DNA from 2 places in the Halalkalibacter krulwichiae genome. Region 1 is predicted to be linked to the other one. Evidence: riboswitches for the same ligand, from Rfam matches in the RefSeq annotation. Region 1 holds a riboswitch; the other holds the start of a gene.
The links. A riboswitch is a leader RNA that binds a small molecule or an ion and turns the genes downstream of it on or off. The one in region 1 is predicted to bind thiamine pyrophosphate.
Positions count from the first base shown of each region.

Region 2: it holds a riboswitch for thiamine pyrophosphate, as region 1 does, so the genes downstream of both, BkAM31D_RS10730 (acetylornithine deacetylase) here and thiC (phosphomethylpyrimidine synthase ThiC) in region 1, are expected to answer to the same signal.

Region 1 covers NZ_CP020814.1:2,343,833-2,351,735, reverse strand. Annotated here, with positions in the region: gene BkAM31D_RS11775 (2-hydroxyacid dehydrogenase) at 1-127, opposite strand, end outside; gene BkAM31D_RS11770 (PH domain-containing protein) at 261-635, shown strand; TPP riboswitch at 714-828, shown strand; gene thiC (phosphomethylpyrimidine synthase ThiC) at 966-2,747, shown strand; gene BkAM31D_RS23560 (serine protease) at 2,772-2,939, shown strand; gene BkAM31D_RS11760 (DUF779 domain-containing protein) at 2,981-3,349, opposite strand; gene adh (aldehyde dehydrogenase) at 3,430-4,947, opposite strand; gene BkAM31D_RS11750 (RNA polymerase sigma factor) at 5,471-6,001, shown strand; gene BkAM31D_RS11745 (hypothetical protein) at 5,998-6,891, shown strand; gene pepF (oligoendopeptidase F) at 7,039-7,903, shown strand, end outside.
Region 2 covers NZ_CP020814.1:2,133,617-2,141,519, forward strand. Annotated here, with positions in the region: gene BkAM31D_RS10720 (YwiC-like family protein) at 1-103, opposite strand, end outside; partial or broken gene BkAM31D_RS10725 (acrylyl-CoA reductase family protein) at 304-1,289, shown strand; TPP riboswitch at 1,401-1,502, shown strand; partial or broken gene BkAM31D_RS10730 (acetylornithine deacetylase) at 1,597-2,885, shown strand; gene tenA (thiaminase II) at 2,888-3,562, shown strand; gene BkAM31D_RS10740 (ABC transporter ATP-binding protein) at 3,555-4,331, shown strand; gene BkAM31D_RS10745 (ABC transporter permease) at 4,328-5,080, shown strand; gene BkAM31D_RS10750 (ABC transporter substrate-binding protein) at 5,077-6,102, shown strand; gene BkAM31D_RS10755 (phosphatase PAP2 family protein) at 6,311-6,985, shown strand; gene BkAM31D_RS10760 (YdbC family protein) at 6,988-7,206, shown strand; gene BkAM31D_RS24280 (hypothetical protein) at 7,307-7,435, opposite strand; gene BkAM31D_RS23540 (YjcZ family sporulation protein) at 7,638-7,727, opposite strand.

The DNA.
Region 1 (7,903 bases):
ACGCTTGATCAAATTGGGGATTTCCCAAATATTCATGGTTTTGAAAAATAGTTACATCAAAGTCTTTCTCTAAATCTTTGATCACTCGTTCATCGACTCTCATATAGACGATTATTTTGGGCTTCACAAAATACACCTCTCTATTTTTAGCAATTAGTCATATAGTAAAACCTTACCATAAATAGACCAGACTAAGAAGAAAGAAGACAAAGTGATATTTATGATATAATTTTATAAAATGTTTAGCTGGAGGTTATTTGATGGGATTATTTGATGGGTTAATGGGAAATGCGTCTGAAGTAAGTATCAATGAAGTAGAGAAAGAATTTAGAAAGATATTAACGGCAAATGAAGATATTGAAAAAGCTTATAAATTAATTCGTGATTTATTTATTTTTACGAACAAGCGATTAATTCTTGTTGATAAGCAAGGGGTTACCGGAAAAAAGGTTGAAATTCACTCAATACCTTATAAGAACATTACCCATTTTAGTGTCGAAACTGCTGGGAATTTTGATCTTGATGCTGAATTGAAGATTTGGGTATCAGGAAGTTCTACACCAATTCAAAAACAATTCAATAAAAGTTTAAATATTTATGAAGTACAAAGTGTATTAGCAGATTATGTTCTGTAATTCCAATATCAGACTTTTAAAAAATTAATTTACATTCTTGTTTATTTATGTATAATTAAATTGTAACGAAAACTTCATAGATGTAACTAGGGGTGTCCAATGAGTTGGGCTGAGAGATAAGCGCGGTAAAGCTTATCGACCCTTTGGACCTGATCTGGCTCATACCAGCGTGGGGAAGTTTAAGAATTGATTTAGATGCTACTTCAATTTATTAGCCGGGTCCAACCACTTTTGTGTTGGTACCCGGCTTTTGTAATTCATCATCTACTTCTTCCTATCTGCGTACTAGATCTCGTCCTTGTAAAATTTTATTTAAAAGGAGAGATTGCTATGTTAACCCCATCTTTAAACGACAAAAACATTTCAATTATGTCTAGCTTTTCTGGTAGTAAAAAAGTATATGTGAAAGGTTCTAGGTCTGATATTCAAGTGCCAATGCGAGAGATTGAACTAAGTCCTACAAGTGGTACAGTAGGTGAAGAAGAAAATCCACCTGTCCGTATTTATGACACAAGTGGCCCTTATACAGATTCGAATTATAATGTAGATATTAAAAAAGGGTTACCTGCGCTTCGACAAAAATGGATTACAGAACGTGAAGATGTGGAGAGTTATAAAGGGCGGGAAATTAAGCCTGAGGACAATGGTTTAAAAAAGGGTAATGATCATCGAGACAACAAACAAACCTTTCAAGGAAGCCGTAAACCGCTTAGAGCTAAAAAGGGAAAAAATGTAACACAGCTTCATTATGCAAAGAAAGGTGTTATTACACCAGAAATGGAATTCATTGCAATACGTGAAAATGTTGATCCAAACTTTGTACGGGAAGAAGTTGCAAGAGGAAGAGCAATTATTCCTGCCAATATAAATCATCCAGAAACGGAGCCAATGATCATTGGACGTAATTTTCATGTGAAAATAAATGCGAATATAGGTAATTCAGCTGTTTCATCTTCGATTGAGGAAGAAGTCGAAAAAATGACCTGGGCCACACGGTGGGGAGCAGATACGATCATGGATTTGTCGACAGGTAAACATATCCATACAACAAGAGAGTGGATTATACGGAACTCAGCTGTCCCGGTAGGTACAGTTCCTTTATACCAAGCACTGGAGAAAGTAAATGGAATCGCTGAAGACTTATCGTGGGAAGTGTACCGTGATACATTAATTGAACAGGCCGAACAAGGGGTTGATTACTTTACAATTCATGCAGGAGTCTTGCTTAGATACGTACCATTAACAGCTAAACGTTTGACTGGGATTGTGTCACGGGGTGGATCAATCATGGCTCAATGGTGCTTGTATCATCATGAAGAAAACTTTTTATATACTCATTTCAATGAGATATGCGAAATTATGAAAACCTATGACATTGCTTTTTCTTTAGGTGACGGTTTGAGACCTGGCTCTATTGCAGATGCAAACGACGAAGCCCAATTTGCGGAATTAGAAACACTTGGAGAATTAACAAAAAAGGCATGGGAACATGATGTTCAAGTCATGGTAGAAGGACCAGGGCATGTACCAATGCATTTAATAAAGGAAAATATGGATAAGCAATTAGAAGTTTGTCAAGAAGCTCCATTTTACACGCTAGGTCCACTAACAACAGATATCGCTCCTGGTTATGATCACATTACCTCAGCAATAGGGGCTGCGATGATTGGATGGTTTGGTACAGCAATGCTCTGTTATGTGACTCCGAAAGAGCATTTAGGATTACCAAACCGTGATGACGTACGAGAAGGAGTAATTACGTATAAAATTGCTGCACACGCAGCAGATCTTGCAAAGGGGCATCCTGGAGCGCAAGTACGCGATGATGCACTGTCGAAAGCACGTTTTGAATTTCGTTGGAAGGATCAGTTTCATTTAGCTTTAGATCCCGAGCGAGCAATTGAATACCACGATGAAACGTTACCGGCAGAAGGAGCGAAAACTGCTCACTTTTGTTCAATGTGTGGACCGAAATTTTGCAGTATGCGTATCTCTCATGACATTCGCAAGTATGCAAAAGATCACAAGCTAGAAACTCATGAAGCAATTGAAAAAGGGCTAAAAGAGAAAGCGGATCAATTTAAGCAAACAGGTGGTACAATTTATCAGTAGACGGTAAATGGGAGGCTGTAATTGATGCAGATAAGAGAGATCGTTGAGAAAATTAACAGTCTAAAAGGAGATTTAACTTATTGGGAAGCTCTGTTACATGAAGTTCAAAATGATTGCCAACATGATTACGTAAAAGTTGACTATTATAAAACGTGTTTGAAGTGTCAAAAAACGGAGTCACTCTATTATTAATCTAGTTTGACTGTGATAAAAAGGTAAATCCCACAAAAGTTCTATAACTTTCGTGGGATTTCTAATTGGGCCCGTTCCTCAGCAGTGAAAATTCTAGAACGTGTTAAAAATCGTTTCCCTTCCGGCCCTTCTAAAGAGAACATACCTCCGCGTCCAGCTACTACATCTATTATTAACTGGGTATGTTTCCAATATTCGTATTGAGCTGAACTTATATAAAATTTACAACCGGCTATTACACCGAGCAATGTATCGCTGTTGCCGATCAAAATTTCGTTTTCAACATAGCACATTGGGGAACTACCATCACAACACCCACCTGATTGATGAAACATGAGAGAGCCGTGTTTTTCTTTTAAAAATTCAATGAAATCTATGGCGGCTTGTGTTGCAATCACTTTTTGAACCATGGTATTCCTCCTCATAGTAGAATAAGTATGCTTGCATAAAGAAGTAGCAAGCATACTTGTCACTAGTAGATGTGGTGTGATTAGAAGAATCCTAAAGCATCAGAACTATAGCTAACTAGTATGTTTTTGGTTTGTTGATAATGAGAAAGCATCATTTTGTGATTTTCTCGCCCAATCCCTGAAGCTTTGTATCCACCAAATGCAGCATGTGCAGGGTACGCATGGTAACAATTTGTCCAAACACGTCCAGCTTCAATATTACGTCCAAAACGATAAGCATTATTAATGTTTCTCGTCCACACACCTGCTCCTAATCCATATAAAGTATCGTTTGCTATAGACAATGCTTCCTCCTCATTCTTAAATGTTGTAACGGAAACAACTGGTCCGAAGATTTCCTCTTGGAAAATACGCATTTTATTATGCCCTTTAAAAACGGTCGGTTGAATGTAATACCCGTTTTCAAAACCTTCAATTGTATTTCTTGCACCTCCAATTAAACAATCAGCACCTTCTTGTTTACCAATATTTAAATAAGATAAGATTTTTTCCATTTGCTCATTTGAAGCTTGAGCCCCCATCATTGTTGAAACATCTAATGGATTACCTGTTTTTATTTCTTTCACTCTTTCAAGTGCTCTTTCAATGAATTCGTCGTAAATCTCTTCATGAATTAACGCCCGGGATGGGCATGTACATACTTCGCCCTGATTTAAGGCGAAAAGAACAAAACCTTCAATTGCTTTATTTAAGAAGTCATCATCTCTTTCCATCACATCTTTGAAGAAGATATTCGGTGACTTCCCTCCAAGTTCAAGAGTGACTGGAATAATGTTTTGTGAAGCGTATTGCATAATTAGGCGCCCTGTTGTTGTCTCACCGGTGAAGGCAACTTTTGCAATACGAGAGCTAGTAGCTAATGGTTTTCCTGCTTCAACTCCAAATCCATTAACGATATTAACGACTCCAGGTGGCAGAAGATCTCCAATTAACTCTATTAGTACCATAACCGAAGCTGGAGTTTGTTCAGCTGGTTTAAGAACAACGCAGTTTCCGGCTGCTAATGCTGGAGCTAATTTCCACACTGCCATTAATATAGGGAAGTTCCAAGGGATGATTTGTCCAACTACACCAAGTGGCTCATTAAAGTGATAGGCTACTGTATCATCATCAATTTGGCTTAAGTGACCTTCTTGTGCACGAATGACACCAGCAAAATAGCGAAAATGGTCAACGGCTAAAGGGATATCGGCATTTAATGTTTCGCGGATTGCTTTCCCATTATCCCATGTTTCAGCGACTGCTAACATTTCAAGATTTTCTTCAATACGATCGGCAATTTTATTTAGAATATTGGCTCGTTGAGTGGCTGAAGTCTTTCCCCATGATTCCTTTGCATTATGAGCCGCATCTAACGCCAATTCAATATCTTCTGAACTTGACCGAGCAACTTCACAAAATACTTCGCCTGAAACTGGGGTTATATTTTCAAAGTACTGACCTTTTACAGGCGCAGTCCATTCATTATTAATATAGTTCTCGTATCTCTTTTGAAACTTCACCTTTGCATTTTCAGAACCTGGTTGGCTATAAATCATTTACTTTCCTCCTTAAAGATAGGGAAGAGAATCATCTTCCCAATTGAAATGATGAACGCTTACAAGAGATCTTATTAAGGAAGTTACTAGAATATAACCTAATATATTAAAATGAATAATAATCTTGTTATTAACTGTTGTTAAGTATAATAGAGAGGTAGCCGTTATGATTTACTAGAAGGAGAATGAAAGAAGAGTTCTGTCTTATATAGGATAAGGAAGTACGAACGAATAGTAAATTTGTTTATATTTCTCAATCATAATGCCTCGTGGAGATGTTTAAAGTGTATTTAGTTGAGGCAGGGATAAAAGGTTTTATTAATGAAAAATTGGAACGTAATAGCATGGCAGCTGCTCAGGAAATATATTTCGCTAAGGTTTTCATGGTTCGTTTTTTCTAGTACGTTCGTTATGTCCCAGCCTCATATAAAAGTTCTTTTTCTTTTCTCTTTTTGTAACCTTTTCTTCATGAATGACGTTTTATAAACAAAGATAGTGAGATTGAACTCGGAGGTTAACAACGATGGAAGAACAACTAATTGAACGGGCGAAAAAAGGGGATGATGATGCCTTTGGGCAATTAATCGAACGGCATCTGAAGACTGTAGAAAAGTTTGCTTTTCAAATAGGGGTATCGCCAAGCCACATTGAAGATGTCACTCAAGAAGTTTTCTTGAAGGTTTATCGATTTATTCATAAGCATAATCGTGGTAAATTTACGACGTGGCTATACTCTATTACTCTAAATGTGATTAGAGATTTTTATCGGAAAGAGAAACAAATGCAAAGGAAAACAGTGGAATTTCAGAAATACGCTACTCAACAAACGTTTATTAGCGATCATTTTGATGAAGAAGCTCAAGAACTTCATCAAATGATTCACCAATTAGAAGACAAATATAAGATTCCAATAGTCTTGCATTTTTTCCATGGACAAAATTATCAAGAAATTGCTAAAGTTCTTGGGGTTTCTGAAGGAGCGATAAAAACAAGAATTTTAAGAGCAAAACAGAAGTTAAAAGCAGAGTATGAAAAAGTAGGTGAACAACTATGAATAATAGAAATTTCGACGATGCAATGAATAAACTAAACAGAGCGTATGAGCAAATACCGACACAAACTTCCTCTGCTACGATAATGGCAAATATTAAAAAGAAAAAGAAAAAGCGCAAATGGGCTAGATTTGATCAAAGATGGCAAGTAGCTGCATTAATAGTCCTGATGATTGGTATTGGATATGTACTTGGTCTAAGCCAATTGAGCCAACGTGATTCTGCTCTTCAACTCGAATCGAGTCCAGAGCAAGGGATTGAAAATAATCAAACCGAAATGGCTACAGTTAATGAGGAAGAAGTTGAGATCGCTGCCGAAGATATGGATGAACCTTTGAATGAATCTCTAAAAGTATTCACGGAGGAAGAGAGCACGCGACTTGACATTACAAATGAAGAAGGATTTGAAGAAACGATTCAAGTGAAGCAGATAGAGGATCAACAGTTTGGCTTTTCAACAAGGTATGATGAGCGATTACAAATTGAAGAGATGACAACAAACTACGGTCGAGCACTACAATGGTATTTTCATAATGATAATGGCAAAATAGCACCGATTGTTTTTGAGATTTTTGAGATCCAACGTGAGACTACTTATACAAACAAAATAAATGCATACAAAGAAATGATGGAAGAGCAAGGATATGTAGAAGTTACATCATCAAATTACCTTACGAATCTCAATATGATTAAGGGACAAATAATTGAAGAATTTCAGTTTGCGAAAGATGGGATAAACGAACATGTTGTGTCCATTGAACAAGGAGAAAGATATTTTTTCTTTAAGACAAGTTCATTTGCTCCAGGGTCTGAGTATATCGAGTTTTCAGAAGGATTTGGGAGGAATCTTCAAATTATCTTTGAACAATTTAATTGGCTGTATAATGACTGAATAGAAGCCGTAGTCTTGTTACTAAAGACTATACAAGAGAGGGAAATCACATTGAATTCCCTCTCTTTCTTTTGTTCTTATTGCAGAATGTAGTAAAATATACCATATAAGGTGTAACCTACCATAGTTTGAAGGGAGTTTGGTGACATGACAGCATATAAATCAAGAGACGATGTACCGTTAGAGGAAAAATGGGATTTATCTGATATATATTCAGATGTTTCTGAATGGGAGAAGGATTTACAGTCTTTAGAAGGTCAAATAAAGAAGTTAAAAGAATTTGACGGCAATATTAATAATGCTAAATCTTTATTCGATTATCTATCGTTAAGTGAAGAAACTAGTTATACATATAAGAAAGTGTATGTGTATACTATGTTACAAGTTGATATTGATACAAGGGACACAAAGGCACAAGCATTACAAGCACGGGCGCAAACACTCGGAGTTAAACTGAGTTCTGCCACTTCCTTCTTTACTCCTTTCTTGTTAAGTCTAGAAGAAAGCACATTAAAGAACTATATTAAAGATGTAGAAGGTTTGAAGTATTTTGAAGAAGATTTGTATGAGGCTTATCGATATAAAAAACATGTACTTTCAAAAGAAAAAGAAGAGTTATTATCGGAATTAGGAGAGTCATTCTCAGCACCTAGCAATACATTTGGCATGATTAACAATGCTGATATTAAATTCGGTGAAGTGTCAAAAAAAAATGGTGAGAAGGTCGAATTAACACGAGGGATGTACTCAAAGCTCATAGAAGATGAAGACCGGAGCGTGCGAAGGGAAGCATACAAAGCTTATTATAAGCCATATGTTCAACTTAATAATACAATCGCTTCGACGCTTTCTGCAGCTATTAAAAACAATGTTACTTTGTCAAAAGTACGACATTATCCAACTGCATTAGAAAAATCATTGTTCTCAGATTTAGTTCCGAAAGAGGTATATGATAACCTAATTACAGCTACAAAAGCGAATATCGAACCGCTGCACCGTTATGCAAAGATAC
Region 2 (7,903 bases), 210 kb from region 1:
CAAATAACGGGATGTGGACGAGGCTAGGTGTTGAAGTAATGACTCCAAGTAAGAAAGGTAAGAAAAACATCATCCACGTACCGTGTTCTTTTGGTAAAACCATTAAAATTCCTCCTTGCTGTATAAAAGCCTTTATCAATGTTTTCAATTTAACGAATTAGATCATTTATGACTGTAATAAAGATCACACTGTACTCTTTAAACTAAGCTTCAGTTAGTAATCATGTTTAGGAAAAAGAAGGGAATTCAGTGGAAAAGAAAGAAGTAAGTGGTCAATATTTTATTTTAAGGAGTTGTAGTATATTGAATCATTATCGAGCCTTGGTATTTGATTTAGCTAAAGATCAGAGCGTTATAAGCATACAAGAAAGAACGAAAAGAGACCTTGCCGAGGGTGAGGTTACAATTAAGGTTTCTTATTCAAGCGTGAACTATAAAGATGGTTTAGCAACCATTCCTAAGAAAATTATTCAATCTTATCCCTTAGTGCCGGGCATTGACTTAGCGGGTACGGTTATTGAATCGCGTGATGAACGCTTTTCAAAAGGAGACGAAGTGATTGCCACAAGTTATGATATAGGGGTATCACATGATGGAGGTTTTAGTGAATTAGCAATTGTCCCAGCCAATTGGGTTGTGTCTTTACCAAACGGGTTAACGTTAAAAGAAGCTATGATTCTTGGGACTGCAGGCTTGACAGCAGCTTTATCGATCCAACGCTTGGAGGAAAATGGCCTGTCACCCGAACAAGGATCGGTGTTGGTGACAGGTGCAACAGGTGGAGTTGGTAGTTTAGCTGTAAACATGTTAGCTCAAAGAGGGTATAAAGTAACAGCAAGTACGGGAAAAGAAACGGAGCATGATTACTTAAGAGAACTAGGGGCTACTGACGTAATTCACCGTGATCTATTTCTTAGTGAAGAGAAAAGAGTATTAAGAAAAGAACTATATGCAGCAGCGGTGGACCCAGTTGGCGGGAGGACGTTAGAGCATATATTAACTCTAATTAAATATGGTGGTTCGATTGCTAATAGTGGTTTAACTGGAGGAACAAAGGTAGAAACAAGTGTTTTTCCATTTATATTAAGGGAGTAAATTGGCTAGGAATAGATTCTGTATATTGCCCAATGCCACTAAGAGAAAAAGTATGGGCAAGGTTGGCAACTGATTTAAAACCAACACATCTTCATTCTGACATTGTAAACGAAATTACATTAGACGAATTACCAGTGACTCTTCAAACCATTTTAAACGGGGATGCTCGAGGAAGAACTATTGTGAGATTATAGTCCACTCTTATAAATAGAATGGTATAATTCAGAGAAAATGGAAGATCTATGTTGAAGTTATATTCTAAGTATGTTACAAATAGAAGTATATTTATACACAATTTAAAATGTTTTCGCTGCTAGGGGTGCAAAATTTGCTGAGAGAGACAGTAGTCTTAACCCTTAAAACCTGATCTAGTTCGTACTAGCGTAGGGAAGAAGTGTAAAAATCTATTATTCAATTTGTCTAATGTTTTTAGTCTTATTGATAGTAAAGCCACTTCTTTAATCTTGGAAGTGGTTTTTATTTTTTCTGAAAAAGGAGGGGATGAAATTGAGTGCAAAGATTGAGGCAATTATTGACCAAGTTGAGGAACGCCAAGAAGAGTTAATCAATCTATTAAAAACGTTAATTTCATTTGAAACCCCAGCTCCGCCTGCGAGGAATACGAAAGAAGCTCAAGAGTACGTAGCTAGCTTACTAGAAGAGATGGGCTTTGATATTGATATGTGGGATGTGTATCCGAATGATCCGAATATTATCGGAACATTAAAAGGTAATCAATCTAATGAGTATAATAGTCTGATTATTAACGGTCATATCGATGTTGCTGAGGTAAATGAAGATGAAGAGTGGGAAACAAATCCATTTAATGCTGTAGTTCGAGATGGAGTAGTCATTGGCAGAGGTGCCGCTGATATGAAAGGTGGACTAGCAGGCGCTCTTTTTGCGATTCAGTTACTTCGCGAAGCAGGGATAGAATTGCCAGGTGATCTTATTTTTCAATCAGTCATTGGTGAAGAAGTAGGGGAAGCTGGGACACTTCAATGCTGCAAAAGAGGAAGTACGGCTGATTTTGCTATAGTTGTTGATACAAGTGAGTTACATATTCAAGGTCAGGGCGGAGTTATCACTGGGTGGATCACAATAAAAAGTAACCAAACTTATCATGATGCTACTAGGAGGAATATGATTCATGCTGGTGGTAACTTATTTGCAGCAAGCGCGATTGAAAAAATGACAAAAGTCATTGATGGTTTACAAGAACTTGAACGTCATTGGGCGATTACCAAAAGTTATCCTGGAGTTCCTCCTGGAGCAAACACGATCAATCCTGCTGTCATTGAAGGTGGACGTCATGCAGCATTTATTGCTGACGAGTGCCGACTATGGATAACGGTTCATTTTTATCCGAATGAAACATATGAACATGTAGCCAAGGAAGTTGAAGAACATATTTTAAAAATAGCAGAGGCGGATATATGGTTACGAGAAAATCCACCTACCTTTACGTGGGGGGGACTTCGATGATTGAGGATCGTGGTGAAATATTTCCTTCACTTGAAATTAATCCAGCGAATCCTGCTATTCAATTACTTGCAAATACGCATAAGGAAATAGTCGGACAAGAAGCGATTATTGACGTTTCACCTACCGTAACAGATGGCGGATGGCTTGGTGATGCAGGAATTCCAACTGTTATTTACGGACCTGGAGATTTACTTAATGCGCATTCAGTAAACGAACAAGTTTCAATTAAACAACTTGTAGAGTATACAAAGACACTTATGAAGTTTATTCACGAATGGACAAATCAAATAAGAAGAGGTGCTTAAGAATGAAATTTAGTGAACGTTTACACAAAAAATTACAGCCAATTTGGAGGAAAAACCACGCGCATCCGTTTGTTCAAGGGATTGGCGATGGATCATTAGATCAAAATAAATTTCGTTTTTACATGATTCAAGATTATTTATATTTAACAGAATACGCTAAATTATTTGCTTTAGGTGTAATGAAAGCAGAAGATCTTGAAACAATGGGGAAATTTGCAAACTTACTTGATGCAACTTTAAATGAGGAGATGTCTTTACATCGCGAATACGCCAAAAAGTTTGGAATTGAGGAAAGTGAATTTGAAAACGCCAAGCCCGCTCCAACTATGTTAGCGTACACTCATTATATGCTTCATGTAGGTCAAAATGGAACACTTGCGGATTTAGTAGCTGCTGTTCTTCCTTGTACTTGGAGTTATTGGGAGATTGGGAAAGAATTAAACGACATACCGGGAGCAGCTGATCATGAATTTTATGGTGAATGGATTCAAATGTATCGTTCAGATGAGTTTGGTCAGTTGGCAAAGTGGTTAATTGACTTATTAGACACTTTAACGGAAGGGAAACCAGAGACAGAACTTTCTAAACTCGAAGAAATTTTCTTGAATACAACTAGATTTGAATATATGTTTTGGGAGATGTCTTACAACCAAGAGATGTGGCCAACGGATGAGTAAAAAGTCTTTAAATTTTAAAGATGTAAGCTTTTCCTACACCAAAGGACAACGTTCAGATTCGGATAAAATTCTTGATAAACTCAGTTTTGATGTGAACCAAGGAGAATTTATAAGTATTATTGGACCAAGTGGTTCAGGTAAAAGCACGCTGTTTAGATTAATTACAGGGTTAGAACAGCCACTCGATGGTGATATTCTGATTAATGATCAATCGTTCCCAAACCGCTTTGGAAAAGTAGGATACATGCCTCAAAAAGATTTATTAATGCCTTGGCGTACAATCCTAGCGAATGCAGCTTTACCGTTAGAGTTAAGAGGTGTAAATAAGGAAGAGGCCTATAAACAAGTTAAGAGTCTCCTAGATGATTTCGGTTTAAAAGGGGTTGAACAAAAGTATCCAGGAGATTTATCTGGTGGAATGAGACAGCGTGTCTCATTCTTAAGAAGTGTATTAAGTGGATCGAATGTTTTATTGCTTGATGAACCATTTAGTGCCCTTGATGCAATCACTCGACTGATAATGCAAGAGTGGCTAATAGAACAATGGAGTAGATGGGAGAAAACAATTCTATTTATTACACATGATGTAGATGAAGCTCTGTTTTTATCGGATCGGATTTTTGTCTTTACAGAAACACCTGTGTGCCAGTTAAATGAAGTGATTGTTCCATTAAAGAGACCTAGAGATATTCGAGACATTCATGTTCCGGAAGTGCTCTCAGTTAAAGAACAATTAATTAACCAACTTCGTAAACAGGTGAAGAGATGAATCTAGTGAAAAATTACTATACATCAATTCTCGTTGTGTTCGTTTTGTTTATTAGTTGGGAATTAATCGCTAGACTAATAGGAATGGCCTTTATTTTACCTTCACCTATTCAGGTAATGGTAAAGCTATGGGATATTAGAGAATTATTATTTTGGGTTCATCTGCCATCCACTTTAGCTATTATTATTATTGGGTTAGCACTATCTATCTTATTTGGAGTAGGATTGGCGGTTTGGATGAGCTTAAGCAAAGCAGTTGAAAAGGCATTTTATCCTATCATTATTTCATCGCAAACGATCCCTATCATCGCACTTGCACCAATTTTTGTTCTTTGGTTTGGTTACTCTATTTGGAGCAAAGTTGTAGTGACGGTACTTATTACGTTTTTTCCGATTACGGTTAATACGTTTGATGGTTTGAAGTCAGGTAGTAAGGAATTAAAAGAGCTATTACAAACAATGGGGGCAAATAAAAGAGATATTTTCTTTAAATTAAGTGTTCCATCAGCTCTACCACATTTTTTCTCTGGTTTAAAAGTTGCGGTTACATTTAGTGTAATTGGAGCGGCGATAGGAGAGTGGCTTGGTGCACAATCGGGACTAGGTTATTTTAGCAGACGAATGATGACTCAGTTTGACGGAGCAGGAGTATTTGCACCAATTGTTTTGTTATCATCAGTTGGGATTGTTTTATTTCTACTCGTTCTTATATTAGAAAAAGTGACATTAAAGTGGAGGAGAACAGAATGAAGAAATGGGTAAGGTTTGCAAGTGCAAGTGTCATTTTAGCAAGTTTGGTAGCTTGTGGAGACGGTGAACAACAAGAAGAAGCAGAAGGAATGGAACAACCTATAGTTGAGGAAGAATTGGCACAAGTTGATATCATGCTGGATTGGTATCCTAATGCTGTACATAGTTATTTATATGTAGCACAAGAAAAAGGTTATTTTGAAGAAGAAGGTGTTGAAGTAACGATTCAATTTCCAGCTAATCCAACTGACCCAATTAATTTAGCAGCAGCAGGGCAGGTTACGTTAGGGATTTCTTATCAGCCGGATGTTGTAATTGCCAGAGCAACACAAGATGTTCCTGTTAAATCAATTGGCGCCATTGTTCGTTCCCCATTAAACCATGTTGTTTTTATGGAAGATAGCGAAATACAAACTCCGAAAGATTTAGAAGGTAAGAAAGTTGGCTTTCCAGGTATCCCTTTAAATGAATCCATTTTAAAAACAATGGTTCAAAATGATAATGGCGATCCGGAAAATGTACAAATGATTGATGTTGGTTTTGAATTAGGTACTTCTGTCGTCAGTGAGCGCGTTGATGCTGTAATTGGAGCTTATATTAACCATGAAGTTCCCGTATTAAAGTATAATGGACATAATACGCGCTTTTTTAATCCAGTTGAATATGGTGTTCCAAGCTACTATGAACTTGTTGTCGTAACGAGTGATTCTACATGGGAATCAGAGGAAGAAAGTATTCGAGCTTTTTGGCGTGGAGCAACAAAAGGCTATCAGTTCATGAAAGAGAATCCTGAAGAAGCCTTAGCTATTCTGTTATCAAATCAGGATGAAGCGAATTTCCCATTAATTGAGGATGTAGAGCAAGAAAGTTTAGAAATTCTTCTCCCTAAGATGGAATCGGAGAATGGATTTGGAAATCAAGAAGACGTCTCTTGGCAAGAAACAATTGACTGGATGCTCGATTATGAATTAATTGAAGAAGCACCATTGTTAGAAGATATTTTTGTGAACATAGTTGAATAATAAGCAAAAATGATCAATAAATGGTGAAATCAAGTCTTTAAATCATAATGTATTAATTGTCTCTAGGTTCATTCATGGATTTTTTTACTCTATGAATGAACCTCCTTTATTGTAAAGGAAAGTGTACCTCGTTGTTTTATTTGTATATAAAGCCTGCATCGAGAAGAAACTAACTTCTAGGTTTTGATTACAATAGAGGTGCGTATTTATGAAGCATAGATTATGGTGGGTTTTTTTTGTATTTTGTATTCTACCGTTAGCAGGATTTATTGCTATTTCTTTTTTTGTTTCGAATGGTCAAGTTTCAACTATAGATCAATTTGTTATTGATTTTGTGAAGCGGATAGAGTCTCCTAGCTTGACGAATGCAATGGTCTTTGTTAGCCATTTAGGTTCAACAGGACCTGTTATTGTTCTATCTTGTATTGTATTGGCGATGATTTATCTTAATTACCGAAAAAAAGATGAAGTTATCTTGTTTATTATTGTCTCATTAGGATCTACAGGAATAAATCAAGCCCTTAAAATTTTATTTAAGAGAGATCGCCCATTAGAACAAATAATTATGGAAACAGGTTTTAGTTATCCCAGCGGGCATACAATGGCAGCAGTTTCCCTTTACGGAATTGTGACTTTCTTATTTTGGAGGCACATTCCGTCTAAAATAGGAAGAACGGTGCTAATTTGTGTTAGTAGTTTTATGATTTTAGTGATTGCTTTCAGTCGAGTGTATTTAAGAGTTCATTACGCTAGTGATATCATAGGAGCCGTTCTTTTAAGCGGAATCTGGCTTTACCTTTCTATTTGGGTGTACCAGTATAGTAAGGAGAAGCATCATGATAAAGAGGTATTAAAAAAAGAATCTAATCCAAAAAGGAGTTAAACATGGCAGAAATTAAATATGAAATTGTTCAAACAATAGGAGTCATATCTGAGAATGTGAAAGGTTGGAGGAAGGAATTAAACTTGATTAGTTGGAATGGGAGAGAGCCCAAGTATGACCTAAGAGATTGGGCACCCAATCATGAGAAAATGGGTAAGGGGATCACATTGTCAAAAGAAGAAGTGGATACGCTTAAAGAAATTTTAATAAGAGGAATCTAGAATCTTATTTTTATACAATTTTTCATAAACAATCGTATTTTTCTGGCAATCATTTTCTTGCATAAATATGAGCTCCTTTACTGAGGAGCTCATATTTATGTTATTCCTCTTTTTGTTTTTCATCGGCCTTTTTGAAATTAAAAATATTCTTAATGGGTGTTTGATTTACTTTCTCATTTTCTGCTTTTTTGTCTTTTTCCTTATGAGCATACCAAGAAATGATCTTCATCGTAAGCACCACCATTCTTAGATTCAAGTTTTGATACTTTGTCCAAATATATGTACGAGGTTACCTTATTATGCTAAATGATTCATAGAGCTTAAGAGATCGTTCTAATGATAAAAAGGGCAAGGATTTACGAAAGCCACTGAAGAAGGCATATATTTCACCTTGTCAGTGGCTCGATTTACCTATGCTCTTTTAAATTTCATTATTTAATATAAGCAGCTCCTACAATTACTAGTAGGATAAACAATACTACGATTAGCGCAAATCCACTACCTGCACCGTAAAAACCCATAATGGAATACCTCCTTTTTGAGTTATAATACATAGATATGTCATTTTGTCTGAGACGGGTGGGCAGGTGTGGAATGATTTTCAGATTAATTGAAATGCCTAAAACTAATAAGTTGAAGACAATTGAAGGCCCTAGCATTGAAGGATTACAAAACCATAAATGGGACAATAATGGCC